DNA from 3 places in the Staphylococcus arlettae genome. Region 3 is predicted to be linked to each of the others. Evidence: a T-box and tRNA genes for the amino acid it is inferred to sense, from the RefSeq annotation. Region 3 holds a T-box; the other regions hold tRNA genes.

Region 1 (10,307 bases), 1.2 Mb from region 3:
GCTACACATGGAATTCCACTTTCCTCTTCTGCACTCAAGTCTCCCAGTTTCCAATGACCCTCCACGGTTGAGCCGTGGGCTTTCACATCAGACTTAAGAAACCGCCTACGCGCGCTTTACGCCCAATAATTCCGGATAACGCTTGCCACCTACGTATTACCGCGGCTGCTGGCACGTAGTTAGCCGTGGCTTTCTGATTAGGTACCGTCAAGACGTGCACAGTTACTTACACGTTTGTTCTTCCCTAATAACAGAGTTTTACGAGCCGAAACCCTTCATCACTCACGCGGCGTTGCTCCGTCAGGCTTTCGCCCATTGCGGAAGATTCCCTACTGCTGCCTCCCGTAGGAGTCTGGACCGTGTCTCAGTTCCAGTGTGGCCGATCACCCTCTCAGGTCGGCTACGTATCGTTGCCTTGGTAAGCCGTTACCTTACCAACTAGCTAATACGGCGCGGGTCCATCTATAAGTGATAGCAAAACCATCTTTCACTTTAGAACCATGCGGTTCTAAATGTTATCCGGCATTAGCCCCGGTTTCCCGGAGTTATTCCAGTCTTATAGGTAGGTTACCCACGTGTTACTCACCCGTCCGCCGCTAACGTCAAAGGAGCAAGCTCCTTATCTGTTCGCTCGACTTGCATGTATTAGGCACGCCGCCAGCGTTCATCCTGAGCCAGGATCAAACTCTCCATAAAAAATTATGATGTTTGATTAGCTCATAAAATACTAATTTGTGTGTTATCTCTAACACATTTAAACCAACGATCGTTGTCGTTGCGTTTGGAATTAACGTTGACATATTGCGATTCAGTTTTCAATGTTCATTTCTTTTACCGACAAGAATTAATTATACATGAATCAACTTATAAAGTCAATAATGAAATAAAATTATTTTTTTATCGATAAAACTTCCATAAAAAAACGACCTTACGGTCAAAATGGAATTGCCTGGCAACGTCCTACTCTAGCGGGATGTAAATCCAACTACCATCGGCGCTAAGGAGCTTAACTTCTGTGTTCGGCATGGGAACAGGTGTGACCTCCTTGCCATTGTCACCAGACAATGTATGTGAATGTAAGTTATACATTCAAAACTAGATAGTAAGTAAAATAAGTGAACCAAGTAAAACCTATTAAAATTGATTAAGTCTTCGATCGATTAGTATTCGTCAGCTCCACATATCACTATGCTTCCACCTCGAACCTATTAACCTCATCATCTTTGAGGGATCTTATAACCGAAGTTGGGAAATCTCATCTTGAGGGGGGCTTCATGCTTAGATGCTTTCAGCACTTATCCCGTCCATACATAGCTACCCAGCGATGCCGTTGGCACGACAACTGGTACACCAGAGGTATGTCCATCCCGGTCCTCTCGTACTAAGGACAGCTCCTCTCAAATTTCCTACGCCCACGACGGATAGGGACCGAACTGTCTCACGACGTTCTGAACCCAGCTCGCGTACCGCTTTAATGGGCGAACAGCCCAACCCTTGGGACCGACTACAGCCCCAGGATGCGATGAGCCGACATCGAGGTGCCAAACCTCCCCGTCGATGTGAACTCTTGGGGGAGATAAGCCTGTTATCCCCGGGGTAGCTTTTATCCGTTGAGCGATGGCCCTTCCATGCGGAACCACCGGATCACTAAGTCCGTCTTTCGACCCTGCTCGACTTGTAAGTCTCGCAGTCAAGCTCCCTTATGCCTTTACACTCTGTGAATGATTTCCAACCATTCTGAGGGAACCTTTGAGCGCCTCCGTTACTCTTTAGGAGGCGACCGCCCCAGTCAAACTGTCCATCTGACACTGTCTCCCACCATGATAAATGGTGCGGGTTAGAAATCCAACACAGCGAGGGTAGTATCCCACCAACGCCTCCACGTAAGCTAGCGCTCACGTATCTAAGGCTCCTACCTATCCTGTACAAGCTGTGCCGAATTTCAATATCAGACTACAGTAAAGCTCCACGGGGTCTTTCCGTCCTGTCGCGGGTAACCTGCATCTTCACAGGTACTATGATTTCACCGAGTCTCTCGTTGAGACAGTGCCCAAATCGTTACGCCTTTCGTGCGGGTCGGAACTTACCCGACAAGGAATTTCGCTACCTTAGGACCGTTATAGTTACGGCCGCCGTTTACTGGGGCTTCGATTCGTAGCTTCGCAGAAGCTAACCACTCCTCTTAACCTTCCAGCACCGGGCAGGCGTCAGCCCCTATACATCACCTTACGGTTTAGCAGAGACCTGTGTTTTTGATAAACAGTCGCTTGGGCCTATTCACTGCGGCTTTCCTGGGCGTGAACCCTAGAAAGCACCCCTTCTCCCGAAGTTACGGGGTCATTTTGCCGAGTTCCTTAACGAGAGTTCGCTCGCTCACCTTAGAATTCTCATCTTGACTACCTGTGTCGGTTTGCGGTACGGGCACCATAATTCTAGCTAGAGGATTTTCTTGGCAGTGTGAAATCAACGACTCGAGGAATAAATTCCTCTCCCCATCACAGCTTGACCTTAATGAGTACCGGATTTGCCTAATACTCAGTCTTACTGCTTGGACGTACAATCCAATCGTACGCTTCGCCTATCCTACTGCGTCCCCCCATCGCTTAAAACGAATTGAGGTGGTACAGGAATATCAACCTGTTGTCCATCGCCTACGCCTTTCGGCCTCAGCTTAGGTCCCGACTAACCCAGAGCGGACGAGCCTTCCTCTGGAAACCTTAGTCAATCGGTGGACGGGATTCTCACCCGTCTTTCGCTACTCACACCGGCATTCTCACTTCTAAGCGCTCCACATGTCCTTGCGATCATGCTTCAACGCCCTTAGAACGCTCTCCTACCATTGTCCTACGGACAATCCACAGCTTCGGTAATATGTTTAGCCCCGGTACATTTTCGGCGCAGTGTCACTCGACTAGTGAGCTATTACGCACTCTTTAAATGATGGCTGCTTCTAAGCCAACATCCTAGTTGTCTGGGCAACGCCACATCCTTTTCCACTTAACATATATTTTGGGACCTTAGCTGGTGGTCTGGGCTGTTTCCCTTTCGAACACGGACCTTATCACCCATGTTCTGACTCCCAAGTTAAATTGATTGGCATTCGGAGTTTGTCTGAATTCGGTAACCCGAGAAGGGCCCCTCGTCCAAACAGTGCTCTACCTCCAATAATCATCACTTGAGGCTAGCCCTAAAGCTATTTCGGAGAGAACCAGCTATCTCCAGGTTCGATTGGAATTTCTCCGCTACCCACAACTCATCCGCTCACTTTTCAACGTAAGTCGGTTCGGCCCTCCATTCAGTGTTACCTGAACTTCAGCCTGGTCATGGGTAGATCACCTGGTTTCGGGTCTACGACCAAATACTCAACGCCCTATTCAGACTCGCTTTCGCTGTGGCTCCACATTTGCTGCTTAACCTTGCATCAGATCGTAACTCGCCGGTTCATTCTACAAAAGGCACGCCATCACCCATTAACGGGCTCTGACTACTTGTAAGCACACGGTTTCAAGTTCTCTTTCACTCCCCTTCTGGGGTACTTTTCACCTTTCCCTCACGGTACTGGTTCACTATCGGTCACTAGAGAGTATTTAGCCTTGGGAGATGGTCCTCCCGGATTCCGACGGAATTCCACGTGCTCCGTCGTACTCAGGATCCACTCAAGAGTGTATAAATTTTCGACTACAGGATTATTACCTTCTTTGATTTATCTTTCCAGATAATTCGTCTAATTTATACATTTGTAACTCCGTATAGAGTGTCCTACAACCCCAATAAGCAAGCTTATTGGTTTGGGCTCTTCCCGTTTCGCTCGCCGCTACTCAGGGAATCGATTTTTCTTTCTCTTCCTCCGGGTACTAAGATGTTTCAGTTCTCCGGGTATGCCTTCAGACATGATATATATTCACATGTCGATAACACGACATAACTCGTGCTGGGTTTCCCCATTCGGAAATCTCTGGATCACAGCTTACTTACAGCTCCCCAAAGCATATCGTCGTTAGTAACGTCCTTCATCGGCTTCTAGTGCCAAGGCATCCACCGTGCGCCCTTAATAACTTAATCGTTTGTTTAAATCAAACATCGTTTCATTTAAACCCAAAATGTTATTAATCTGTGAGTGTTCTTTCGAACACTAGCGATTATTTGTTTTGAATTCAAGCTTTTTCAAACTTTAATTCACTCGGTTTTGCTTGGTAAAATCTATATTTTACTTACTTATCTAGTTTTCAATGTACAATTTATGTTGAATCCTCAAATTATGAGCATTCAAAACTGAATACAATATGTCAATGTTATTCCTTTTTCAACTTCGTAGAAGTTGTTCCGAATATATCCTTAGAAAGGAGGTGATCCAGCCGCACCTTCCGATACGGCTACCTTGTTACGACTTCACCCCAATCATTTGTCCCACCTTCGACGGCTAGCTCCATAAATGGTTACTCCACCGGCTTCGGGTGTTACAAACTCTCGTGGTGTGACGGGCGGTGTGTACAAGACCCGGGAACGTATTCACCGTAGCATGCTGATCTACGATTACTAGCGATTCCAGCTTCATGTAGTCGAGTTGCAGACTACAATCCGAACTGAGAACAACTTTATGGGATTTGCATGACCTCGCGGTTTAGCTGCCCTTTGTATTGTCCATTGTAGCACGTGTGTAGCCCAAATCATAAGGGGCATGATGATTTGACGTCATCCCCACCTTCCTCCGGTTTGTCACCGGCAGTCAACCTAGAGTGCCCAACTAAATGCTGGCAACTAAGTTTAAGGGTTGCGCTCGTTGCGGGACTTAACCCAACATCTCACGACACGAGCTGACGACAACCATGCACCACCTGTCACTTTGTCCCCCGAAGGGGAAAACTCTATCTCTAGAGTGGTCAAAGGATGTCAAGATTTGGTAAGGTTCTTCGCGTTGCTTCGAATTAAACCACATGCTCCACCGCTTGTGCGGGTCCCCGTCAATTCCTTTGAGTTTCAACCTTGCGGTCGTACTCCCCAGGCGGAGTGCTTAATGCGTTAGCTGCAGCACTAAGGGGCGGAAACCCCCTAACACTTAGCACTCATCGTTTACGGCGTGGACTACCAGGGTATCTAATCCTGTTTGATCCCCACGCTTTCGCACATCAGCGTCAGTTACAGACCAGAAAGTCGCCTTCGCCACTGGTGTTCCTCCATATCTCTGCGCATTTCACCGCTACACATGGAATTCCACTTTCCTCTTCTGCACTCAAGTCTCCCAGTTTCCAATGACCCTCCACGGTTGAGCCGTGGGCTTTCACATCAGACTTAAGAAACCGCCTACGCGCGCTTTACGCCCAATAATTCCGGATAACGCTTGCCACCTACGTATTACCGCGGCTGCTGGCACGTAGTTAGCCGTGGCTTTCTGATTAGGTACCGTCAAGACGTGCACAGTTACTTACACGTTTGTTCTTCCCTAATAACAGAGTTTTACGAGCCGAAACCCTTCATCACTCACGCGGCGTTGCTCCGTCAGGCTTTCGCCCATTGCGGAAGATTCCCTACTGCTGCCTCCCGTAGGAGTCTGGACCGTGTCTCAGTTCCAGTGTGGCCGATCACCCTCTCAGGTCGGCTACGTATCGTTGCCTTGGTAAGCCGTTACCTTACCAACTAGCTAATACGGCGCGGGTCCATCTATAAGTGATAGCAAAACCATCTTTCACTTTAGAACCATGCGGTTCTAAATGTTATCCGGCATTAGCCCCGGTTTCCCGGAGTTATTCCAGTCTTATAGGTAGGTTACCCACGTGTTACTCACCCGTCCGCCGCTAACGTCAAAGGAGCAAGCTCCTTATCTGTTCGCTCGACTTGCATGTATTAGGCACGCCGCCAGCGTTCATCCTGAGCCAGGATCAAACTCTCCATAAAAAATTATGATGTTTGATTAGCTCATAAATACTAATTGTGTGTTATCTCTAACACGTTTAAACCAACGATCTTGTCGTTGCGTTTGGAATTAAAGTTGACATATTGCGATTCAGTTTTCAATGTTCATATCTTTATTAAATAATGGTGGAGACTAGCGGGATCGAACCGCTGACCTCCTGCGTGCAAAGCAGGCGCTCTCCCATCTGAGCTAAGCCCCCATTTTTAAAAGAGTCGGGAAGACAGGATTCGAACCTGCGACCCCTTGGTCCCAAACCAAGTGCTCTACCAAGCTGAGCTACTTCCCGTATATAGTTGTAAAATAATAATGGCGCGCCCGATAGGAGTCGAACCCATAACCTCTTGATCCGTAGTCAAACGCTCTATCCAGTTGAGCTACGGGCGCTAAATTAAAAGATGGTGCCGAGGACCGGAATCGAACCGGTACGATAATCACTTATCGCAGGATTTTAAGTCCTGTGCGTCTGCCAGTTCCGCCACCCCGGCACTATCAAATAAATGGAGCAGAAGACGGGATTCGAACCCGCGACCCCAACCTTGGCAAGGTTGTATTCTACCGCTGAACTACTTCTGCAAATATATTAAATTAAAATCTTGATGAGCCATAGAGGATTCGAACCTCTGACCCTCTGATTAAAAGTCAGATGCTCTACCAACTGAGCTAATGGCTCATGAGATGGTGCCGGCCAGAGGACTTGAACCCCCAACCTACTGATTACAAGTCAGTTGCTCTACCAGTTGAGCTAGGCCGGCTAAAAATGGTGGAGAATGACGGGTTCGAACCGCCGACCCTCTGCTTGTAAGGCAGATGCTCTCCCAGCTGAGCTAATTCTCCGTGTATGTATTCGCCTGGTAACGTCCTACTCTAGCGGGATGTAAATCCAACTACCATCGGCGCTAAAGAGCTTAACTTCTGTGTTCGGCATGGGAACAGGTGTGACCTCTTTGGCATTGCCACCAGACAATTAACTTACCTTTTAAATAATACATTGTTTTGCAATCACTTGCAATAGTCAATTTTACACTTCATTAAAATGTTTTTAACATTTCATTTACAAAATCATTTTTCGAAGCAAGTTGTTTTTGACGACTTTTATATATTACTTCATTTTCTACAAAGTGTCAATCACTTTTTCACTTTTTTTATTAATTGTTGTTCTTAATAGTTAAGACTCACAATTACTGTGTTGAGTAGTGTTTCCTCAACTCGACTTGATTAAGTCTATCACAGAAATCTATTCATTTCTACTGTTTTTTAAGATTAATTTTATATTTTATTCATACAATATTCTTTTAAAGTTTCTTATTACTTCATTTTCTATTTAAAATATTAATACTATATTTGTAAAATGAATGCAAACAAAAAGCCATCATCTATTTATAACACACATAGATGATGGCTTTGTTAAGCGACTATTTTATTTTTGTTTCATTGTTGGGAACAGTAATACGTCTCTGATAGACGCTGAATTAGTTAACAACATAACCAATCTATCAATACCAATACCTAAACCACCTGTTGGCGGCATACCATATTCTAATGCTTCGATAAAGTCTTCATCCATTTCATGCGCTTCATCATTACCTTCTTCTTTTTCGACTAATTGTGCTTCAAAGCGTTCACGTTGATCGATTGGATCATTTAGTTCTGTAAAGGCATTTGCGTGTTCTCTACCAACGATAAATAATTCAAAACGATCTGTATAACGTGGATCTTCTGGATTCTTTTTCGCCAATGGAGAAATTTCAATAGGATGACCATATACGAATGTTGGTTGCATCAATGTTTCTTCGACTTTTTGTTCGAAAAATTCATTTAAAATATGTCCATATTTCATATTATCTGTAATTTCAATGCCATGTTCTTTTGCTAGGTTTTTAGCTTCTTCATCTGTTTCTACTTCATAGAAATTGACACCAGTAGTCTCTTTCACTGCATCTACCATGTGCACACGTTTCCATGGGGACTCTAAATCTATTGTGTCTTCACCATATTGTACTTTCGCACTTCCAAATACATTGTTTGCAATTTCTCTTACCATAGATTCAGTCAAGTCCATGATATCTTTATAATCTGCGTATGCCTCATATAATTCTATCATCGTAAATTCAGGGTTGTGACGCGTTGATACGCCTTCGTTTCTAAACACACGCCCAATTTCATATACTTTTTCTAAACCACCAACAATTAAACGTTTCAAATGTAGTTCAATTGCTATACGCATATATAATGTAACATCTAGAGCATTGTGGTGTGTTACGAATGGTCTAGCTGCTGCACCTCCAGCGATTTGATGTAACATTGGTGTTTCTACTTCTAAGAATCCTTGTTTATTTAAGTAGTTACGCATTTCTTGTAAAATTTTACTGCGGTTGATGAATGTTTGTGTACTTTCTTGGTTGGTAATTAAATCTAAATAACGTTGACGATAACGTTGTTCGATATCTTGTAAGCCGTGGAATTTATCTGGCAATGGACGTAATGATTTTGTTAGTAATGTGAATGATTTTGCTTTAACTGAAAGTTCACCTGTATTTGTTTTAAACATTACACCGTCGACACCAACGATATCACCTAGATCAGATGAATTCCATATTGCAAATTGATCTTCTCCTACTTGGTCTTTACGTACGTATATTTGAATTTGACCTGATAAATCTTGTACATGGGCAAAGCCAGCTTTACCTTTACCTCTTTTAGTCATTATGCGTCCTGCAATAACCACTTGACTTTCTTCTTCTTTGTCATGTAACTCATCTTTAGTAAAGGCATCCCAATCATGATGGAGTTGGTCTGCTTCCGCAGTACGGTCAAAACGTTTTCCGAATGGATCAATTCCTAAATCGTATAACTCTTGTAGTTTTTGGCGACGCACCTGCATTTGGTCATTCAATTCTTCTGACATTTACTTTCTCTCCTTTATGCTTCTTGTTCTACTTTTGTTCTGTTTGACACGCTTCTAGTACATTAATCATTGCTAGCTCTGTTTCTAATTGGTTTAGCTTTTTTTGTGCTTTTTTTGTGCTTTTGTTATCATCTAGATCCTTTAGATACCAACAGGCATTTTTACATTATACTATGACGCCAACTTTTCACCTTTTAATTTTACTAAACGATGCAAATGTAATAAAGTAATTTCTACTTTTAATAGTTGCTGCGTAATGTAATTTTCATCAATTCATCGACGGGTACTAATGTTTTCTACTTATCATTCATTACAACATCAATGCTAGTATTATCTAGACATTTTGTGCAAGCTTACGCTTTATACTTCTTTACTGAGTCATCTGGGATGACTAATTCTTCAATAGTTTTGTGTGAACGTGGTTCTTTATACGCACCCGCTATATCATTTAATGGAATTAAAACAAACGCACGTTCAAACATCCTAGGATGAGGTATAACAAGATCCGCTTCCTCTATAATGTCATCACCATAAAGTAAAATATCTACATCCAACGTTCTCGGACCCCAGCGTATATCTCTTACACGATGTAATTGATGTTCTGTTTGTAAGCATTTTTGTAATAACATTTTCGGTGTTAATGATGTTTCTACTTCTATGCATAAATTTAAAAATTGTGGTTGTTCTACGTAACCTACTGGTTCTGTTTCATAAACCGGGGATACTTGTGTCACGTTAATGTTTTCTGTATGGTCTAAAATCTCTATCGCTTGCTCTAATTGTGATAATCGGTCGCCTACATTACTACCTAAACCTAAATATGCATATGTCATTAGTCATTCTCCCTCACTATTTCGATTCCCACTCCATCATAGTGACCTGGAATTGGTGGGTTTTCTTTAGTGATTCTGACTTTCGTTTCCATTACACGATTATAGTGTGAATTTATACGTTTTGCAATACGTTCTGCTAGATGCTCTAACAAATTTACTGCTGTACCTTCCATAATTGCTTTCACATCTTCAAATACTTCACCATAATGTACTGTGTCAGCCACATCATCAGAATGTCCCGCTTCTGTCAAATCAACCTTTAGTGTAATATCGACAATAAATATTTGTCCGATTTCATTTTCTGCAGCTAGTGCTCCATGGTACCCGTAAAATTTCAGTCCATTAAGAAAGATTGTGTCGTGCATACTCATTCTCCTTTAAAAAATTTAAACTGTGACTAATCCTAGAGTTTAGTTGCACGTTATGTACCCTTACTCCTTGAACGCCTTTCATTATACCATATGCAGTCGTTGCTGCAGTCGCTTCATCACGTTCTAATGGTTCTGTATCATGTCCTATCATTTCTTTGATAAATCTTTTTCTGCTTGTTGCTAATAGTATCGGATACTCTGTCGCTACCAATTCATCTAGTCGTGCCATCACTTCATTTTCTTCTTCTCGTGTTTTAGCAAAACCAATACCTGGATCTAACCAAATT
Region 2 (10,307 bases), 420 kb from region 3:
ACAAGCGTCAGTCGGTGATTTAGTTGATTTAGATTTACAACGCTATGCAGCAATAGTATCAACGGTTGATTTAGATATTTTCGCACCTTATATTACTGTCAATCCGTTATTACCAGATACAGATATTAATCATGTCGCATCTTTCATGAAACTACAACAAACACAGTCACAACAATCGATTGAACTTGAATCTAATATCAACATAAGTATTCAACATCAAGATGATACTTTGCGTTATATACGCAATGGTTTAACTTTACTTGATAATGTAAATATTGAATATACAGATGTTACAGAAATAAATGATTATTTAACGACACATTTATATCAACAACAAATTATAAACGATGTACAGTCATTCGCTGATGAACTTCAACAACGTTCATTGACACAAAATTATATTTTGGACCCCTATCCAATCGCTATACCTCATTTAAAACATCGATTGATTTTGCGTCCATATATATTAGTTACAATATTAAATCAGCCAATGGAAGTTATTGATGATCAAAATGACAAACACACTATTCAGTATTTACTTGCTATGTTTGCACCAGAGGATGACTTTAGCGCTGAAATTATTAGCCGCTTCTCTAGTGCCTTTGCAAATCATTTAACTGAATTGGAAACACTTATGTTATATCCCGAACGCATTCGGGAATTGGTGAAACAAAGCTATTTACAAGAATTACAAAATAAATTACAAGATGGAGTGGATAATTATGACTGAATTATTTAGTAACGAAAACATTTTTTTAAACGCAACTGTGAGCAACCGTAATGAAGCCATTGAACAAGCTGGCCAAGCATTAGTGTCAAGTGGTGCAGTTACCGATGCATATATTCAAGCTATGAAAGACCGTGAAGAAGTTGTTTCAACATTTATGGGTAATGGCTTAGCTATTCCACATGGTACTGACGAAGCCAAAACAAGTGTTTTAAAATCTGGTTTAACTTTACTACAAATTCCAAACGGCATTGACTGGGATGGCGAAGAGGTAAAAGTTGTTGTAGGTATCGCTGGTAAAGATGGTGAACATTTAGATTTACTATCTAAAATTGCAATCACATTTAGTGAAGAAGAAAATGTTGACCGTATCGTTAATGCTTCTTCTGCTGAAGAAATCAAACAAGTATTTGAGGAGGCTGAAGCATAATGAAAGCATTACACTTTGGAGCAGGTAACATTGGACGAGGATTTATCGGTTATATTCTTGCCGATAATCAGGTTAAAGTTACTTTTGCCGATGTTAATGCAGAAATTATTGACGCCTTAGATCAACAACATGAATACGATGTTATTTTAGCTGATGAAGCTAAAACAACAACTCGTGTTCATAACGTTGATGCAATTAACTCAGGACAACCTTCTGATGAATTAAAACAAGCTGTATTAGAAGCTGATATAATTACAACTGCAGTTGGTGTCAATATTTTACCTATCATCGCAAAAAGCTTTGCACCTTATTTAAAAGAAAAACAAAATCATGTCAATATCGTTGCGTGTGAGAATGCTATCATGGCTACGAATACATTAAAAGAAGCAATATTAGATATTACTGGTCCATTAGGTGATCATATTCATTTTGCTAACTCTGCAGTAGATCGTATAGTACCTATTCAAACAAATGACAATATTTTAGATGTTGTAGTTGAACCATTTTTCGAATGGGTGGTCGAAAAAGACGCATGGCATGGTCCAGAATTGAACCATATTAAATATGTTGATGATTTAACACCTTACATTGAACGTAAGTTACTAACAGTTAACACTGGCCATGCTTTCTTAGCATACGCAGGTGCTTATCAACAATTACCTACAATACTAGAAGCTATTAAAAACTCACAAATTAAAGATGGTTTACATGCGGTATTAAAAGAAACAAGTGCTTATATTACTAAAGAATTCAACTTCAATGAACAAGCACAAGCACAATATGTCGATAAAATCATCGGTCGTTTTGAAAATCCTAATCTATCAGATGAAGTAACTCGAGTAGGTCGTGGTACTCTTAGAAAGATTGGGCCAAAAGATAGAATTATCAAACCACTGACATATCTTTATAATCACAATCTGCCACACGACAATTTAACTAAGTTAGCTGCATTATTATTAAAATACGATGACGTTAACGATCAAGAAACAGTTGAAAAAAATAAATATATCGATACTCACGGATTAGATGGTTTCTTGAAAACGTATGCTAAAACAGATGATCACTTAACTACTGAGATTATAACAGCTTACAATCAATTATAACTTCAGTATCAATAATGAGTTATCGTAAATTTTCAGTTAAAAAAGGATGAGACACAAATCGTGTCCCATCCTTTTACTATATTATAAAACTTAATCTAAGCCCATTTTTTCTTGTACAACATCCGCAATAGTTTTAGCAAAACGTTGGGCATCTTCATCTGTCGCAGCTTCTACCATAACACGTACTAATGGTTCTGTACCTGAAGGTCGCACTAAGATTCTACCCTCGCCATTCATTTCAACTTCTACTTTAGTCATAATTTCCTGAACGTCTATATTTTCTTCTACTCTATATTTATCTGTAACGCGTACATTTACTAATGATTGTGGATATTTTTTCATTTGAGCTGCAAGTTGACTTAATTTTTTACCAGTAAGTTTAATTGTAGCCGCAAGATGTACGCCTGTCAGTAATCCATCTCCTGTAGTATTGTAATCCATCATAACAATATGTCCGGATTGCTCGCCACCTAAGTTATAATTACCTCTACGCATTTCTTCTACAACATAACGATCTCCAACTTTTGTTTTATTAGATTTAATTCCAGCTTCATCTAGCGCTTTATAAAAGCCTAAGTTACTCATTACAGTAGATACAATCATGTTATCATTTAACTCGTGATTTTTAGCCATTTCTTGACCTATGATAAACATGATTTGGTCTCCATCTACAATATCTCCATTTTCATCAACAGCAATAAGTCTATCACCATCGCCATCAAAAGCTAATCCGAAATCTGCTTCTGATTCAACTACGGTTTTAGCCAATGTTTCTGGATGAGTTGAGCCTACTTGTTCATTTATGTTATAACCATCTGGATTACAACCAATAGTTACTGTATCAGCTTCTAAATCACCGAATAAAAATGGTGCTAATGATGAAGTAGATCCATGTGCACCGTCTAATGCTATCTTCATACCATCTAAATCAACATCAATTGTAGATTTTAAGTAACTTATATATTTTTGAGCGCCTTCAAAGTAATCAGAATAATGCACAATGGCATCACCTACTGGTCTTGGCAGATCCGGATTTTCTTGGTCTAAAAGTGTTTCAATTTCTTGTTCTTGCTCATCTGATAATTTAAAACCATCTGAACCAAAGAATTTAATACCATTATCTGCAACTGGATTATGGGAAGCGGAAATCATAACACCCAACTCTGCTTCCATTGCCTTAGTTAAATAAGCAACACCTGGAGTTGAAATTACACCTAATCGCATTACTTCTGCACCAATTGAAATCATACCAGCGATTAATGCTGATTCAAGCATTTGTCCCGATACTCGTGTATCTCTTCCAACTAATACTTTAGGGTGATTTTTCCCTTGATTATGGGCTAAAACATAGCCACCGTAACGCCCTAATTTAAATGCGAGTTCAGGAGTTAGCTCTTTATTTGCTATCCCTCTAACTCCATCTGTACCAAAATATTTTGCCATTTTTATTTCTCCTTTTGCTCTATAATTATATTATTTAACTATAACTTTTGCAGTAGTGTCATTAGGTTCTACTTTAGATACTTCATCCGGAACATCCAGCTGTACTGACTTGTCTGTTGTTTCTGATATATTATCTAAGTCTATTTCACCTTTTATCTCATCTACATCTTCAAGTTCTTTTCTGTTACCAAAAACCTCTACTTCTTTATCACTTAATTCGATGTCATCTATTTCTTTGCCATTTGCTAAACTGCCAGTTGTTTTAGTCTTAATTTTCACCTTTTTACTGTATGGCTCTACTTTAGCACTTAAGTTCACTTCTTCTGGCTGAATAGAAACATCTAATTTATTTAAGTTTCTATCAAATGCTGTGATTTTGGCAACATCAGTTGTATCTTTACTAATTTTACTATTATTTTTATACGTTGCTTTCAAGTACGCAATTTTATCAATTTGATCTTGTCCTCCTGTTACTTTCACAGTATCAGGAGAAACAGATTGTTCACTCACTTTATAATCTGCATCGACATCATTACTACTTACATCTGGCTCAACTTTTAAGTTTTTCGTTACTTTTTCTTCTAAGTTAACAGTAGCCTCTTTAGGCTTCACATCATAATCTATATCTTTGTTTAAGCCATGAACTTTAAACTGTGTTGTATGTCGTCCAGATTTTTCACTGTTTAAATCAAGTGTTACTTTGATATTTTGTCCATTTTCAGCTTTTAAAATTTGCGACTGTGGACCAGATATTTCTACATCAACTGTTTCAGGTACTTTACTAGCATATAATTTATTACTATTATATTTTACTTCCACTGGAACATCTTGAAGTGTCTCTGTTGTCTTTTGACTAAATTTGTCTGCATTAAACATATTTCCAAACACATTATTTGCAGATAAAAAGAAAAACACAGCGAGAGCTAAAGCAATTAAGCGTAAACCCCATTTACTTTCCAACATATTATTTCACACCTTTCTGTTGTAAGTGTGAACCAAACCAATGTTCTGCCAATAATTCTTCAAATGCTTCAGTGGATATATCTTTACGTAATTTGCCATCAAATGTTACTGAAATAGATCCTGTTTCTTCGGATACAATAACAGTAAACGCATCTGATACTTCTGATATACCAACAGCTGCTCTATGTCGCGTACCTAGGCTTTTAGCAATTTTAGCACTGTCTGATAGAGGCAAATAGCATGCCGCACTGGCGATTTTATTTTCTTGAATAATCATAGCACCATCATGCAACGGTGTATTTGGAATGAAAACATTTGTTAACAATTCTTGAGAAATATTGGAATTCATTGGAATACCAGTTTCTATATAATCTTGTAAACCAGTATTTTTTTCAAAAACAATTAAAGCACCAATACGTCTTTTCGCCATATATTGCACTGCTTTTGATACAGCTACTATGAGTTTATTTTCATCACTGTTAATATTACTACCATAGCGCTTAAATAAACTACCTCGGCCTAGCTGCTCCAAAGCTCTTCTAATTTCTGGTTGGAAGATAACAATTAATGCTAATACCCCCCATTGAATAACTATATCGAACAAGCGCGATGTTGCCGTTAAGCTCAACATTTTACTTATTTGTTGTCCGATTACTATTACGATAATTCCTTTTAATAATTGAATGGCCTTTGTACCTTTAAATACTGTAATGAGAAGATAAAGTACGTACCATACGATTAGTAAGTCTAGTACACTTGTTATTATTTTAACAGTGTTCCAATTATCAAATAAGCTGGATAAATCCATAACATCTCCTCCGGTATTCTAATCCCATAATATGTATTATACCAATCTTCGCTTAGCCTGTCATATCATGCCTGTTCATTATATAAATAACTTTGACATTAAATTAATTATTTATCAAAATTATATCTTATTATTTATACCCTTAATAAGATAACAATAAAAGACGTTTATGATGAAAAGTTGATTCATCATAAACGTCTTTTGCACTTACTATAATAAAGTTTCTCCGAAGAAACTACCCATTAAACAGACAGCTTGTTCAGCTGTGTGATTGTTTTGATCAATTAATGGATTTACTTCTACAACATCCATTGATGTAATCAAATTAGTATTGTGCAGCATTTCTAAAGCAAAATGGCTTTCTCTGTATGTAAGTCCACCTAATACCTTAGTACCTGTACCAGGTGTTTCCACTGGATCAAGTGCATCAACATCTAGTGACAGGTGAATTCCATCTGTTTTGTCTTTTAGATAAGATACTGATTCTTCCATTACTTGCTTAATACCGTTTCTATCAATATCAGCCATAGTATAAGTTTTGATATTATTTTCTCTGATAAAGTCACGCTCACCAACATCTAAGTCTCTCATACCTATTAATACAATATTTTCAGGTTTCACTTTAGGTGCATAACCAGAGATATTCACTAATTGTTTATCGCCATCCCCTAGCAATACCCTTAAAGGCATACCGTGGATATTCCCTGATGGAGATTCTTCAGGAATATTTAAATCACCATGGGCATCGTACCATATAATACCCAAATTTTCATAATGTTGACTGACCCCTGATATAGAACCAATAGCAATAGAATGATCCCCACCAATGATAAGTGGAAAAGCTTGATTTTTTATACTGCTAGAAACTGCATTACTTAAATTTTCAGAAACCTCAATAATTTCATTTAAATTGCGTAATCCTTCTTGTTTACCTTTGAATTTTTCAACGTCAACAGCAGGAACGGCAATATTTCCTTTATCTTCTACTGAATGACCTATATTTTTAAGTCGCTCTACTAGTCCAGCATATCTCAAAGCATCCGGTCCAAAGTTCACCCCTAATTTTCTTTGTCCAAATGTAGATGGTGCTCCAATAATATGTATGTTCTTCATATTCTCATAACCCCTTTGTAAAGAATTTAATATAAGAATACGTTATCATTAACTATCTTTCAAGTTTTCTTAGTACTGAGAAAGCCCGACATGACAGGCAAAATACATATAAAATCATAATTTTGATTTAACATTCACTATATACAACATTTATGTATATTTTATCAAAGAAAATGTATATAAAATTTCATAAAAAAAGAAGTACTTTCATAAGAAAGTACTTCTTCAATAGTGAGCCATAGAGGATTCGAACCTCTGACCCTCTGATTAAAAGTCAGATGCTCTACCAACTGAGCTAATGGCTCTAATGGCTGGGCTAGCTGGATTCGAACCAGCGCGTGACGGAGTCAAAGTCCGTTGCCTTACCGCTTGGCTATAGCCCATTAATGGTGGAGGGGGGCAGATTCGAACTGCCGAACCCGAAGGAGCGGATTTACAGTCCGCCGCGTTTAGCCACTTCGCTACCCCTCCGACATTATAAAAATAAAAATGGTGGAGAATGACGGATTCGAACCGCCGACCCTCTGCTTGTAAGGCAGATGCTCTCCCAGCTGAGCTAATTCTCCAATATGTAATGACCCCGACGGGACTCGAACCCGTGTTACCGCCGTGAAAGGGCGGTGTCTTAACCGCTTGACCACGGGGCCATATGGCTCCACAGGTAGGACTCGAACCTACGACCGATCGGTTAACAGCCGATAGCTCTACCACTGAGCTACTGTGGAATAATTTTATTACAATGCCTGGCAACGTCCTACTCTAGCGGGATGTAAATCCAACTACCATCGGCGCTAAGGAGCTTAACTTCTGTGTTCGGCATGGGAACAGGTGTGACCTCCTTGCCATTGTCACCAGACAATGTATGTGAATGTAGTTATACATTCAAAACTAGATAGTAAGTAAAATAACTAAACCAAGTAAAACCTATTAAAATTGATTAAGTCTTCGATCGATTAGTATTCGTCAGCTCCACATATCACTATGCTTCCACCTCGAACCTATTAACCTCATCATCTTTGAGGGATCTTATAACCGAAGTTGGGAAATCTCATCTTGAGGGGGGCTTCATGCTTAGATGCTTTCAGCACTTATCCCGTCCATACATAGCTACCCAGCGATGCCGTTGGCACGACAACTGGTACACCAGAGGTATGTCCATCCCGGTCCTCTCGTACTAAGGACAGCTCCTCTCAAATTTCCTACGCCCACGACGGATAGGGACCGAACTGTCTCACGACGTTCTGAACCCAGCTCGCGTACCGCTTTAATGGGCGAACAGCCCAACCCTTGGGATCGACTACAGCCCCAGGATGCGATGAGCCGACATCGAGGTGCCAAACCTCCCCGTCGATGTGAACTCTTGGGGGAGATAAGCCTGTTATCCCCGGGGTAGCTTTTATCCGTTGAGCGATGGCCCTTCCATGCGGAACCACCGGATCACTAAGTCCGTCTTTCGACCCTGCTCGACTTGTAAGTCTCGCAGTCAAGCTCCCTTATGCCTTTACACTCTGTGAATGATTTCCAACCATTCTGAGGGAACCTTTGAGCGCCTCCGTTACTCTTTAGGAGGCGACCGCCCCAGTCAAACTGTCCATCTGACACTGTCTCCCACCATGATCAATGGTGCGGGTTAGAAATCCAACACAGCGAGGGTAGTATCCCACCAACGCCTCCACGTAAGCTAGCGCTCACGTATCTAAGGCTCCTACCTATCCTGTACAAGCTGTGCCGAATTTCAATATCAGACTACAGTAAAGCTCCACGGGGTCTTTCCGTCCTGTCGCGGGTAACCTGCATCTTCACAGGTACTATGATTTCACCGAGTCTCTCGTTGAGACAGTGCCCAAATCGTTACGCCTTTCGTGCGGGTCGGAACTTACCCGACAAGGAATTTCGCTACCTTAGGACCGTTATAGTTACGGCCGCCGTTTACTGGGGCTTCGATTCGTAGCTTCGCAGAAGCTAACCACTCCTCTTAACCTTCCAGCACCGGGCAGGCGTCAGCCCCTATACATCACCTTACGGTTTAGCAGAGACCTGTGTTTTTGATAAACAGTCGCTTGGGCCTATTCACTGCGGCTTTCCTGGGCGTGAACCCTAGAAAGCACCCCTTCTCCCGAAGTTACGGGGTCATTTTGCCGAGTTCCTTAACGAGAGTTCGCTCGCTCACCTTAGAATTCTCATCTTGACTACCTGTGTCGGTTTGCGGTACGGGCACCATAATTCTAGCTAGAGGATTTTCTTGGCAGTGTGAAATCAACGACTCGAGGAATAAATTCCTCTCCCCATCACAGCTTGACCTTAATGAGTACCGGATTTGCCTAATACTCAGTCTTACTGCTTGGACGTACAATCCAATCGTACGCTTCGCCTATCCTACTGCGTCCCCCCATCGCTTAAAACGAATTGAGGTGGTACAGGAATATCAACCTGTTGTCCATCGCCTACGCCTTTCGGCCTCAGCTTAGGTCCCGACTAACCCAGAGCGGACGAGCCTTCCTCTGGAAACCTTAGTCAATCGGTGGACGGGATTCTCACCCGTCTTTCGCTACTCACACCGGCATTCTCACTTCTAAGCGCTCCACATGTCCTTGCGATCATGCTTCAACGCCCTTAGAACGCTCTCCTACCATTGTCCTACGGACAATCCACAGCTTCGGTAATATGTTTAGCCCCGGTACATTTTCGGCGCAGTGTCACTCGACTAGTGAGCTATTACGCACTCTTTAAATGATGGCTGCTTCTAAGCCAACATCCTAGTTGTCTGGGCAACGCCACATCCTTTTCCACTTAACATATATTTTGGGACCTTAGCTGGTGGTCTGGGCTGTTTCCCTTTCGAACACGGACCTTATCACCCATGTTCTGACTCCCAAGTTAAATTGATTGGCATTCGGAGTTTGTCTGAATTCGGTAACCCGAGAAGGGCCCCTCGTCCAAACAGTGCTCTACCTCCAATAATCATCACTTGAGGCTAGCCCTAAAGCTATTTCGGAGAGAACCAGCTATCTCCAGGTTCGATTGGAATTTCTCCGCTACCCACAACTCATCCGCTCACTTTTCAACGTAAGTCGGTTCGGCCCTCCATTCAGTGTTACCTGAACTTCAGCCTGGTCATGGGTAGATCACCTGGTTTCGGGTCTACGACCAAATACTCAACGCCCTATTCAGACTCGCTTTCGCTGCGGCTCCACATTTGCTGCTTAACCTTGCATCAGATCGTAACTCGCCGGTTCATTCTACAAAAGGCACGCCATCACCCATTAACGGGCTCTGACTACTTGTAAGCACACGGTTTCAAGTTCTCTTTCACTCCCCTTCCGGGGTACTTTTCACCTTTCCCTCACGGTACTGGTTCACTATCGGTCACTAGAGAGTATTTAGCCTTGGGAGATGGTCCTCCCGGATTCCGACGGAATTCCACGTGCTCCGTCGTACTCAGGATCCACTCAAGAGTGTATAAATTTTCGACTACAGGATTATTACCTTCTTTGATTTATCTTTCCAGATAATTCGTCTAATTTATACATTTGTAACTCCGTATAGAGTGTCCTACAACCCCAATAAGCAAGCTTATTGGTTTGGGCTCTTCCCGTTTCGCTCGCCGCTACTCAGGGAATCGATTTTTCTTTCTCTTCCTCCGGGTACTAAGATGTTTCAGTTCTCCGGGTATGCCTTCAGACATGATATATATTCACATGTCGATAACACGACATAACT
Region 3 (10,307 bases):
GAATTAGTTGATCAATTCAAGCATAAGTATTCAATCAAAATGATACTCGATGTTTTAGAAATACCTCAATCGACATACTATAGATGGAAACATAAGGACAAGGAAAAAGATAAAGTGACTCAAAAGGTTATTGAATTATGTGAAGAAAATAAATTCACCTACGGTTATCGCAAAATTACAGTATTGATTAATCAATTGTATTCAGCGTCAATTAATCATAAAAGAGTTCAGAGAATCATGCGAGAGTATAATCTGAACTGCCGAGTTAGACCTAAAAAATCTAAAAAAATTGGTGAACCTTATTATAAAACAGATAATTTATTACAAAGACAGTTTAAAGCTAACCAACCAATGGAAGTATTAACAACTGATATTACTTATTTACCTTTCGGTAACTCTATGTTGTATTTATCTTCAATTATGGATGTTTATAACGGAGAAATTGTGGCGTATAAAATAGATAACAAACAGGGTCAAAGCTTAGTAAATGATACATTGAATCAAATAGATATACCTGAGAATTGCATACTACATAGTGACCAAGGCAGTGTTTATACATCCTATGCTTACTATCAATTATGCGAAGAAAAAGGCATTATCAGAAGTATGTCCCGAAAGGGAACACCAGCTGATAACGCCCCGATAGAAAGTTTCCATTTCTCGCTAAAGTGTGAAACTTTCTACATAAACAATGAGCTCAATAGCTCTAACCAAATTGTAATAGATATTGTCGAAAATTACATTAAAAACTATAATAATAATCGAATTCAACAAAAACTAGGCTACTTATCCCCCTAGAAAATATAGGGAATTAGCAGCCTAGAACATAGTGTTTTTATTAAGTTCTCATTCTAAGGGTTCAGCGCCTAATTTGCGATGGGTTTGTTTATTTTTATTTACATAGTTTTTCAAAATAGTAGTGGTCTTTCAGACATAATTGCTCCTTTTACACTAAATTTTTAAGATTCATGACAATACAAATTAGCATACTAGTCACAGAAACTTTTGTCGTATCTCAGTACACAGACTTTAAATATTAGTACTCCTAACGCTTTTCTAAAGATTGGAAATGCTTTGAGCCGACTCTTGCGGGAATAGCACTCGCCGCAGACTACAGGTTAAGGCAGTGCCCGCGGAAAGCGTGCACAAAAATGCCAACAAATTTGAGAACTTTTTTGACAGTTTGAAACAAAATCTAAATCAAATTATCACATCGATTTACAAAATAAATGATTATTAGGAACTCATACAGAGATGGAAATAATTTTTATTGTTCTCATTTATCATTTGTTTTATTTAACAACACTTCTGTTTAATTTATATATTATAATATTTGTTGTGTAATATTGGCAGTGCTTTGAGCCGACTCCTGCGGGAATAGCGCTCGCCGCAGACTACAGGCTAAGGCAGTGCCCGCGGAAAGCGTGCACAAAAACTGCCAACAAATTTAAGAACTTTGTCGACATTCTGCAACACTAGTGTTTTTATATGTTGAATAACACTTATACCACATTGAAAAACCCAAGACTATCAATAAGTCTTGGGTTCATCTTATTAAAAGCTAACTTTAGCTTTTACTTCGCTTATAAAATATAAACTACCTGTAATTATCAAACCATCGCCGTCATAATTTTCTATAAATGATACGTAATCATCAACAAGTTCTTTATGTTCATAGTTAACTTCTTCACTTATAGTTTCTTTTGGTAATGCTTTAGGAAAATCAAATTCAGTAATATATAAATTATTTGCTATAGGTTTTAGTTGATCTAACATTTCATTAATCGGTTTGTTTTTAACTGCCGAAAATAAAATATCCATATGCTCTCTGTGATAGTAGTTTTTCATCGTTTCCACTAATGCTTGCACGCTTTCGTTGTTATGCGCCCCATCTACAATCATCAAGGGCTGATCTTTAACTTGTTCAATGCGTCCACTCCAGCTTACCGATTCGATACCATCAATCATTTTATTAAAATCTAAATCTACAACTTCTGCTTCATTCAATTCAATTAAAGCGGTAATGGCAAGTGAAGCATTTTCTTTTTGGTGTTCACCTAACATATTTAGCACTAATGTTTCTAATTCATAATCTTTATATCTGTAAGTAAATTCATCTTCTTCTGACACAATAGTAATGTCGCGATCCAATTCAATTGCCTTAGCGTCTGCCTCTTCAGCATAATCACGTATAATTTTAATTGCTTCTTCATTTTTAACTGCATAAATAACAGGTGTATTTGGTTTGATTATTGCACCTTTATCTCTAGCAATATCTGCAAATGTATCACCTAAAATATCAACATGATCTAGTCCAATGCTCGTTAAAATGGATAGTAGTGGTTTGAAAACATTAGTCGAATCATTTTTCACGCCTAATCCCGCTTCTACAACAACAATGTCAACAGGATGTAGTTGACCAAAATAAACAAACATCATTGTTGTTATAATTTCAAATTCAGTAGCAGTGCCCAGGTCAGTTTCTACTTCTAAAGCTTCACTGACAGGTTTCACAATATTTACTAGTTTTACAATTTCATCATCGCTTATTGGCATACCATTCAAACTAATGCGTTCATTAAATGTTTCGATAAATGGTGAAGTAAATGTGCCTACCTCATACCCGTTCTCAACAAGTGCAGAACGGATATAAGCGACTGTAGACCCTTTACCATTAGTACCACCAACATGAATGCCTTTAATATGGTTTTGTGGATTGTTTAATTGGGCTAACATCCATTCCATACGTTTTACGCCTGGTTTGATTCCAAACTTATTCCGTTCGTGTATCCAATATAAGCTATCTAGGTAATTCATGGTTAAGACTCCTATGCTTTTAATTGTTGTATTCTTAATTTTACACCATCATATTTTTCTTGGTAAGTTTGTTTTTTATCTCGTTCTTCATTTATAACTTTCTCAGGTGCTTTACTTACAAAGTTTTCGTTCGCCAATTTCTTATTAACACGGTCTAATTCTTTTTGCCATTTTTCTAATTCTTTTTCTAATCTAGCAATTTCTTTATCCATATCAATTAAGCCTTCTAATGGCAATACAACATCCCCAGCAGAAGTTACTGACGTCATCGCTTTTTCAGGTATGGCAATATCTAGCTCAATCGTTAATTCACTTGGATGACAGAAACGATCTAAATATGATGCATTTTCTTCTAAAGTCGCTTTGATGTTTTCATCTTTAGCTTGAATAAAGATTGGAATTGCTTTTGATAATGGTGTGTCAACTTCAAGTCGAGATTGACGTACTGATTTTATTATCTCTACTAAATGTTCCATTGTTTCTTTACTGTCATTATACACATGAGCTTCCGTTACAGTTGGCCATGATGCTTGGACAATCGTCTCACCAACATGTGGTAAGTTTTGCCAAATATGTTCCGTTACAAAAGGCATAAATGGATGTAACATTCTCATAGTATTGTCTAATACATAAGTCAATACAGAACGAGTAGTTTGTTTTTGACTTTCATCATCACCATTCATAGGAATCTTACTCATTTCAATATACCAATCACAGAAATCATCCCAAATGAAACTATATAATGCTCTACCAACTTCACCAAATTCATATTTTTCACTTAAGTGTGTTACATTTTCAATCGTTTCATTTAAGCGAGTCAAAATCCATTTATCTGCTAATGATAAATTACCAGATAAATCTACTTGCTCTACTGTAAAATCTTCTCCGATATTCATAATGCTGAAACGTGCGGCATTCCAAATTTTATTAATGAAGTTCCAAACGGATTCTACTTTTTCAGTAGAGTAACGTAAATCATGTCCTGGTGACGAACCTGTTGCTAAGAAATAGCGTAAACTATCTGCACCATATTCATCAATAACGTCCATTGGATCGACGCCATTTCCTAATGATTTACTCATTTTACGCCCATCTTCAGCACGTACTAAACCGTGTAATAGCACGTCATTGAATGGTCTTTCGCCTGTAAATTCAAGACCTTGGAAAATCATACGCGCTACCCAGAAGAAGATAATGTCATAGCCAGTGACTAAAGCATTTGTCGGGAAATAGCGTTGGAAATCTTTAGCCTCCACATCTGGCCACCCTAATGTAGAGAAAGGCCACAATGCACTTGAGAACCAAGTATCCAATACATCTTCATCCTGAATCCAATTTTCACTATCTGCTGGTGGCTCTTCAGATACAAATAGTTCACCTGTTTCTTTATGGTACCATGCTGGAATTTGGTGTCCCCACCATAATTGACGAGATATTGTCCAATCTCTAATATCTTCCATCCAGCGATTAAATGTTTTTTCAAAACGGGCTGGTACAAAATCAATACGATTGTCTGTTTCTTGATTATTTAGTGCTTGCTCAGCAAGTGGTTTCATTTTTACAAACCATTGCGTAGATAAATAAGGCTCAACAACAGCACCTGAACGTTCTGAATGACCTACAGAATGTTCGTGTTCTTCAATTTTAATGACTAAATCTTCAGCCTGTAAATCTTTAACTAATTGTTCACGACAATCAAAGCGGTCTAAACCTTCATATTTGTCTGCTTTATCGTTCATCACACCGGCTTCATTCATAACAACGATGCGTTCTAAATCATGACGATTACCAATTTCAAAGTCATTTGGGTCATGTGCAGGAGTTACTTTCATTGCACCACTACCAAATTCTATATCTACATAATCATCTGCTAAAATAGGTAACTCGCGACCAACAATTGGTAAAATAACATGTTTGCCTATTACATCTTTATAGCGCTCGTCATTTGGGTTTACTACAATAGCAGTGTCTCCAAGCATTGTTTCTGGTCGAGTCGTCGCTATTTCAATGTAGCCATCTCCGTCAGCATAAGGATATTTAAAATGATAAAACTTACCTTGAACGTCTTCATGGATAACTTCAATATCAGATAATGCTGTTTTAGCAATTGGATCCCAGTTAATGATGTATTCACCACGATAAATTAAACCTTTGTTATACATATCAACAAAGACTTTTTTCACGGCTTTACTTAAACCATCATCTAATGTGAAACGTTCTCTTGAATAATCTAAGCCTAAACCGAGTTTTGCCCATTGCTGTCTAATAAATCCAGCATATTCTTCTTTCCAATCCCAAACCTGATCGATAAATTTCTCTCTGCCTAAATCATGTCGAGAAATACCTTGTTCATTAAGTTTAGCTTCTACTTTAGCTTGTGTTGCTATACCAGCATGGTCCATTCCTGGTAAATATAAAGTATCGTAACCTTGCATACGTTTCATACGCGTAATAATATCTTGTAACGTTGTATCCCAAGCATGCCCTAAATGCAATTTCCCTGTTACATTTGGAGGTGGGATAACTATCGTATATGTTTCTTTTGTATCATCTTCACTCGCTTTAAAATAACCGTTTTCAACCCAATAGTCATAACGTCCTGCTTCTACTTCATTGGGATTATACTTAGGTTTCATTTCCATTCTTTTTCCTCCTTAAAAATTAAAAAAACCGCCCTATCAAAATAGGACGGATTAACCGTGGTACCACCTAAATTCGCAAAATTTATTATCCATAAATTTTACGCACTTAATTAATGATTAACGCTCAAACACGCTTTAACCTATCTGTCATCAATGATGACCTTCAGTTAAAGTTCATAGTGGGCTACCTTCAATACTACGAATTATGCATTCTCACCAACCATGCACTCTCTATAAATTCTGAAGCATCTACTCTTCCCAATAGACATTTTTTCTTTACTTAATTATAGTATAATGGAAACAAAAATAAGTCAATGAAATGGAGTGAAAATTATGAATGAATGTGCATTTGGTACTAAAGATGCCCTGTATTTGCAATATCATGATGAAGCATGGGGACATCCAATTTACGATAGTAAAAAACTTTTTAAATTATTAGCTTTAGAGTCTCAACATGCCGGATTATCATGGCTCACTATTTTGAAGAAAAAAGAAGCCTATGAAGCTGCCTTTTATAATTTTGATCCCCATAAAATTGCACAAATGACTAATAATGATGTAGATAAACTTATGACGTTTCCAAATATTGTTCATCATCGCAAAAAAATTGAAGCAATTATAGGTCAAGCCAAAGGTTATATAGAAATAGAACGTGATTTTAGTAGCTTTAGTGACTTCTTATGGTCATACGTTGATAATCAACCTATCGATTTGCATTATAAACAATCTGGAGATCGTAAAACGGTCGATGAACGTGCTACCGAATTATCAAAAACGTTAAAAAAATACGGTTTTAAATTTTTAGGACCAGTAACAGTTTATTCATTTTTAGAAGCAGCCGGGCTGTATAATGCCCACTTAGAAAACTGTCCTAATAATCCAAAGTACTACAAAGGTAAAGGATTCAGTTAATTTATTATATTTTTGTATGATAAAGGGCTTGTTTATGTATGAATCAAAAAAAGAGCGTGGCATACTATCCGTATTCCCCACGCTCTTTTTTGTGTTTGTCACACAATTAATTATTCTATCATTCAGCTATGTTTGTTTTTATACTCGAGATACTTTAAGAATTGATTGATCAAGGGTGCAATTAAGAATAAAATAAAGAATATTCTAAAGATATGATAACTTGAAATCATCGCAACATCTGCACCGGTTTCAATTGCAACTAATACAATTTGACTCATTCCACCAGGTGCTGCTCCTAAAAACAAGTCATTAATAGAATGGTTTGACACGAATGTAAATAAATAAACCATAACAAATGATGAAATAATTAGCAGAACATTTTGTAATGCTATAGCTAATGCTATTCGACCTTTCATTTGATCCATTAATTTTGCTATTTGAATACCGATACGAATCATATACATTACTTGTGCTGCTGCAATTATTGGATTATCCAACGTGAATGTTATACCAGTAATTAAATTCCAACAAATTAACACTAAAATCGGTGCTAACATTTGCTTGGTTGGAAAATTAATTTTACTCATTATTGCATATACTACAGCAATAGCGATGAGTAACACCAAAACATTAGAAAAGGTTAATGTTTCAGTAAGCTTTTGTTGCACTTCTTGTGCACCATTAGCGCCTGTTGTCACTGGGTCTTTAAAAAAGTATGAAATAAATGGTACAAGAATTACTACAAATATAATTCGAGATGTTTGTGTTAGACTTACAACCATAATATTTGCCTTTTTATTTTCCTCTGCCATTATGAGCATTTGACTCAAGGCACCTGGTATAACACTTAAAATTGCAGTTTCAGTATTGACGTTAGCAATTTTTTTAAAGAAATACGCAATCAATAAGGCTAACACGAGTAAAAGTACGGTAATTGTAACAATAATCATCCAATCATTTTTAATATCAAAGATGACTGTTTCAGTAAAAGTAGAGCCTATTTGAACACCTAGTAATATTAAACCTAGCTGACTAATCCAAAAAGGCCATTGCACATCTAATCGTAAAAATTTAATACTCACTACACCTGCAAGAATAGGACCAAACATAAACGGCAGTAAAATATTGGCTGCATGAAGAATCAAACTAAAAGTAATTGCTAAAATCAATACGATAATATTATTTCTTAATTTTATATTCATACATATTCACAACTTTCATAAAAAACAATTCTTTTTCAATTTCACTAAACACTGTTTAACAATCACTTATTTAATTCAATTATATCATAGTAATAATTAAAATAATTACGTTAAAGACCATATTATATTTTGAATTACTTCTAAAAACACATAAGTAAAAGTTATCAATTTATCAATAAGTGATAAAAAATAATTATGTAAAAACTCTGAATTTTCTTGCAGCAAAAAGGAGTAAGACCAGAATCACTCATAATTCTGAACTTACTCCTTAAATATATAATTGATTCTATTTTCTACAAAATTGACTTAATGCTATTTAGTAACGATTCGACTTAATGCATTATCAAATGCTTGAATTGTAAATTTAATATCATCTTCACTATGTGCCATAGATAAAAATGTTCCTTCAAATTGAGATGGTGGTAAGAAAATGCCTTCTTTCGCCATCTCTCTATACATAGCACTAAATAACTCTAAATCACTTTGATTTGCTTGTTCAAAATTTGTGACAGGTCCGGCGTTTAAGAAATAACCAATCATAGAGCCTGCTCTATTCACCGTAATTGGTACATTATGTTTTTCAAACACTTCTGTTAAACCTGCTTCTAACATATCACCTAAATGATTAAAATATTCATATGATTCTGGTGTTAATTGGCTTAATGTTTCATAACCACTTGTCATTGCCAGTGGATTACCTGAAAGTGTTCCTGCTTGATAGATGTCTCCCATCGGAGCAATGTAATCCATAATTTCTTTTTTGCCACCAAATACTCCTACTGGCAATCCACCGCCAATTACTTTACCTAGGCAAGTTAAATCCGGTATAACATTGAAATAACCTTGCGCACAATTATAACCAACTCTAAATCCTGTCATTACTTCATCAAAAATAAGTAATGAACCGTATTCAGTGGTAATGTCTCTCAAACCTTGTAAAAATCCTTCTATTGGTGGTACGACTCCCATATTACCGGCAACAGGTTCGACGATCACACCTGCTATATCATCACCAAATTGTTCAAAAGCTACACGAATCGCTTCTAAATCATTATAAGGAACTGTAATTGTATTTTTGGCTGTGCCTTCAGGTACACCAGGTGAATCAGGCAATCCTAAAGTAGCAACACCCGATCCAGCTTTAATGAGTAATGAATCACTATGACCATGATAGCAACCTTCAAACTTAACAATTTTATTACGTCCAGTATATCCACGTGCTAAACGTAATGTATCTAATGTTGCTTCAGTACCAGAAGATACCATACGAACCTTTTCAATTGAAGGTACACGATCAATGACTAATTGTGCTAATTTATTTTCTTGTAACGTAGAAGCACCAAAACTAGTACCTTGATCTACTGCTTCATGTAATTTATCAATGACTTGTTTATTTTTATGACCTAGAATTAACGGTCCCCAACTCAATACATAATCGATGTATTCATTACCATCAATATCGTATATTTTTGAACCTTCACCACGCTCCATAAAAATTGCAGGTGTATCCACAGATTTAAATGCTCGTACTGGACTATTGACGCCTCCTGGCATTAAATCTTCGGCTACTGACATGGCTTGTTCTGATTTTTCATAACGCATATGGTAATTCCTCCTTATTGTTCATCTAAATAACGGCAAATGTCTTTGGCAAAATACGTAATAATTAAGTCAGCACCTGCGCGTTTCATTGAAATCATTTGTTCCATTACAACTGCTTGCTCATCAATCCATCCATTTAAAGCAGCAGCTTTAGTCATACTATATTCACCACTAACATTATATGCAACAACGGGAACATTCGTTGTATTACGCACATCACGGATAATATCTAAAAAGCTTAATGCAGGTTTTACAATCATCATATCTGCACCTTCAGCTAAGTCACTATCTAGCTCACGCAGTGCTTCACGACGATTTGCTGGATCCATTTGATACGTTTTACGATCTCCAAATTCAGGTGTTGACTCCGCTGCATCACGGAATGGACCAAAGAAACTTGATGCATATTTAATACCGTAACTCATAATTGGAATATTGTAGTAACCCGATTCATCTAATCCTTTGCGAATTGCTGTAACAAACCCATCCATCATATTACTTGGAGCAATAATATCTGCACCTGCTTCAACTTGTGAAATTGCTGTTTTAACTAATAGTGGCAATGATTGGTCATTATCCACATCATGCGTAACAGGATCAATGACACCACAATGACCGTGATCAGTATATTCACATAAACAAGTATCCGCTACGATAAGAATATCGCTATATAATGATTTTGCTTTTTTAGTCGCTTCTTGGACAATGCCATTGTGATCATACGCACCAGAGCCGACTTCATCTTTTTCATTAGGTACACCGAAGAACATAAATGCTCTGACACCAAGATCATAAGCTTCTTTTATTTCTGATTCAACTAAATTTAAACTCAATTGAAACACACCAGGCATTGATACGATTTCTTCTTTGACATTTTCTCGTTCAACAACAAATATGGGATAAATTAAATCCTCTTTTCTCACATGTGTTTCACTGACTAAATTTCTCATCGTTTTTGAAGAACGAAGTCTTCTATGTCTATCAAATTGCATATTATTCCCTACTTTCTAATACTTTTTGTACTAATGCTGTTAACGTTTGTTTAGACGCAATTTTTGCTGTAACGTCATATTGCTTAATTGTATGATAAGTTTGTTGTCCTATTACATAATAAGCAACTTTTGAACGAGGA

What was found. A T-box is a leader RNA that pairs with one kind of tRNA and senses whether it is charged. The one in region 3 lies ahead of MUA37_RS05885 (valine--tRNA ligase), so its partner is inferred to be a tRNA-Val.
Region 1: it encodes a tRNA-Val, which carries the amino acid that the T-box ahead of MUA37_RS05885 (valine--tRNA ligase) is inferred to sense. The anticodon was not compared.
Region 2: it encodes a tRNA-Val, which carries the amino acid that the T-box ahead of MUA37_RS05885 (valine--tRNA ligase) is inferred to sense. The anticodon was not compared.

The regions. Positions count from the first base shown of each region.
Region 1 is NZ_CP094803.1:2,411,737-2,422,043, forward strand. Features, by position in the region: rRNA gene MUA37_RS11810 (16S ribosomal RNA) at 1-696, opposite strand, end outside; rRNA gene rrf (5S ribosomal RNA) at 948-1,062, opposite strand; rRNA gene MUA37_RS11820 (23S ribosomal RNA) at 1,141-4,062, opposite strand; rRNA gene MUA37_RS11825 (16S ribosomal RNA) at 4,340-5,892, opposite strand; tRNA gene MUA37_RS11830 (tRNA-Ala) at 6,035-6,110, opposite strand; tRNA gene MUA37_RS11835 (tRNA-Pro) at 6,124-6,197, opposite strand; tRNA gene MUA37_RS11840 (tRNA-Arg) at 6,219-6,295, opposite strand; tRNA gene MUA37_RS11845 (tRNA-Leu) at 6,308-6,396, opposite strand; tRNA gene MUA37_RS11850 (tRNA-Gly) at 6,410-6,484, opposite strand; tRNA gene MUA37_RS11855 (tRNA-Lys) at 6,509-6,581, opposite strand; tRNA gene MUA37_RS11860 (tRNA-Thr) at 6,588-6,663, opposite strand; tRNA gene MUA37_RS11865 (tRNA-Val) at 6,670-6,745, opposite strand; rRNA gene rrf (5S ribosomal RNA) at 6,758-6,872, opposite strand; gene lysS (lysine--tRNA ligase) at 7,329-8,816, opposite strand; gene folK (2-amino-4-hydroxy-6-hydroxymethyldihydropteridine diphosphokinase) at 9,170-9,649, opposite strand; gene folB (dihydroneopterin aldolase) at 9,649-10,014, opposite strand; gene folP (dihydropteroate synthase) at 9,992-10,307, opposite strand, start outside.
Region 2 is NZ_CP094803.1:789,385-799,691, reverse strand. Features, by position in the region: gene MUA37_RS03765 (BglG family transcription antiterminator) at 1-730, shown strand, start outside; gene MUA37_RS03760 (PTS mannitol transporter subunit IIA) at 723-1,157, shown strand; gene MUA37_RS03755 (mannitol-1-phosphate 5-dehydrogenase) at 1,157-2,260, shown strand; gene glmM (phosphoglucosamine mutase) at 2,351-3,703, opposite strand; gene MUA37_RS03745 (CdaR family protein) at 3,734-4,666, opposite strand; gene cdaA (diadenylate cyclase CdaA) at 4,668-5,474, opposite strand; gene rocF (arginase) at 5,685-6,587, opposite strand; tRNA gene MUA37_RS03730 (tRNA-Lys) at 6,820-6,892, opposite strand; tRNA gene MUA37_RS03725 (tRNA-Gln) at 6,896-6,970, opposite strand; tRNA gene MUA37_RS03720 (tRNA-Tyr) at 6,975-7,058, opposite strand; tRNA gene MUA37_RS03715 (tRNA-Val) at 7,078-7,153, opposite strand; tRNA gene MUA37_RS03710 (tRNA-Glu) at 7,163-7,234, opposite strand; tRNA gene MUA37_RS03705 (tRNA-Asn) at 7,238-7,312, opposite strand; rRNA gene rrf (5S ribosomal RNA) at 7,329-7,443, opposite strand; rRNA gene MUA37_RS03695 (23S ribosomal RNA) at 7,521-10,307, opposite strand, start outside.
Region 3 is NZ_CP094803.1:1,213,505-1,223,811, reverse strand. Features, by position in the region: one part of gene MUA37_RS05895 (IS3 family transposase) at 1-798, shown strand, start outside; gene MUA37_RS05890 (bifunctional folylpolyglutamate synthase/dihydrofolate synthase) at 1,555-2,817, opposite strand; gene MUA37_RS05885 (valine--tRNA ligase) at 2,829-5,459, opposite strand; T-box leader at 5,499-5,734, opposite strand; gene MUA37_RS05880 (DNA-3-methyladenine glycosylase I) at 5,793-6,371, shown strand; gene MUA37_RS05875 (AbrB family transcriptional regulator) at 6,494-7,573, opposite strand; gene hemL (glutamate-1-semialdehyde 2,1-aminomutase) at 7,886-9,175, opposite strand; gene hemB (porphobilinogen synthase) at 9,190-10,167, opposite strand; gene MUA37_RS05860 (uroporphyrinogen-III synthase) at 10,169-10,307, opposite strand, start outside.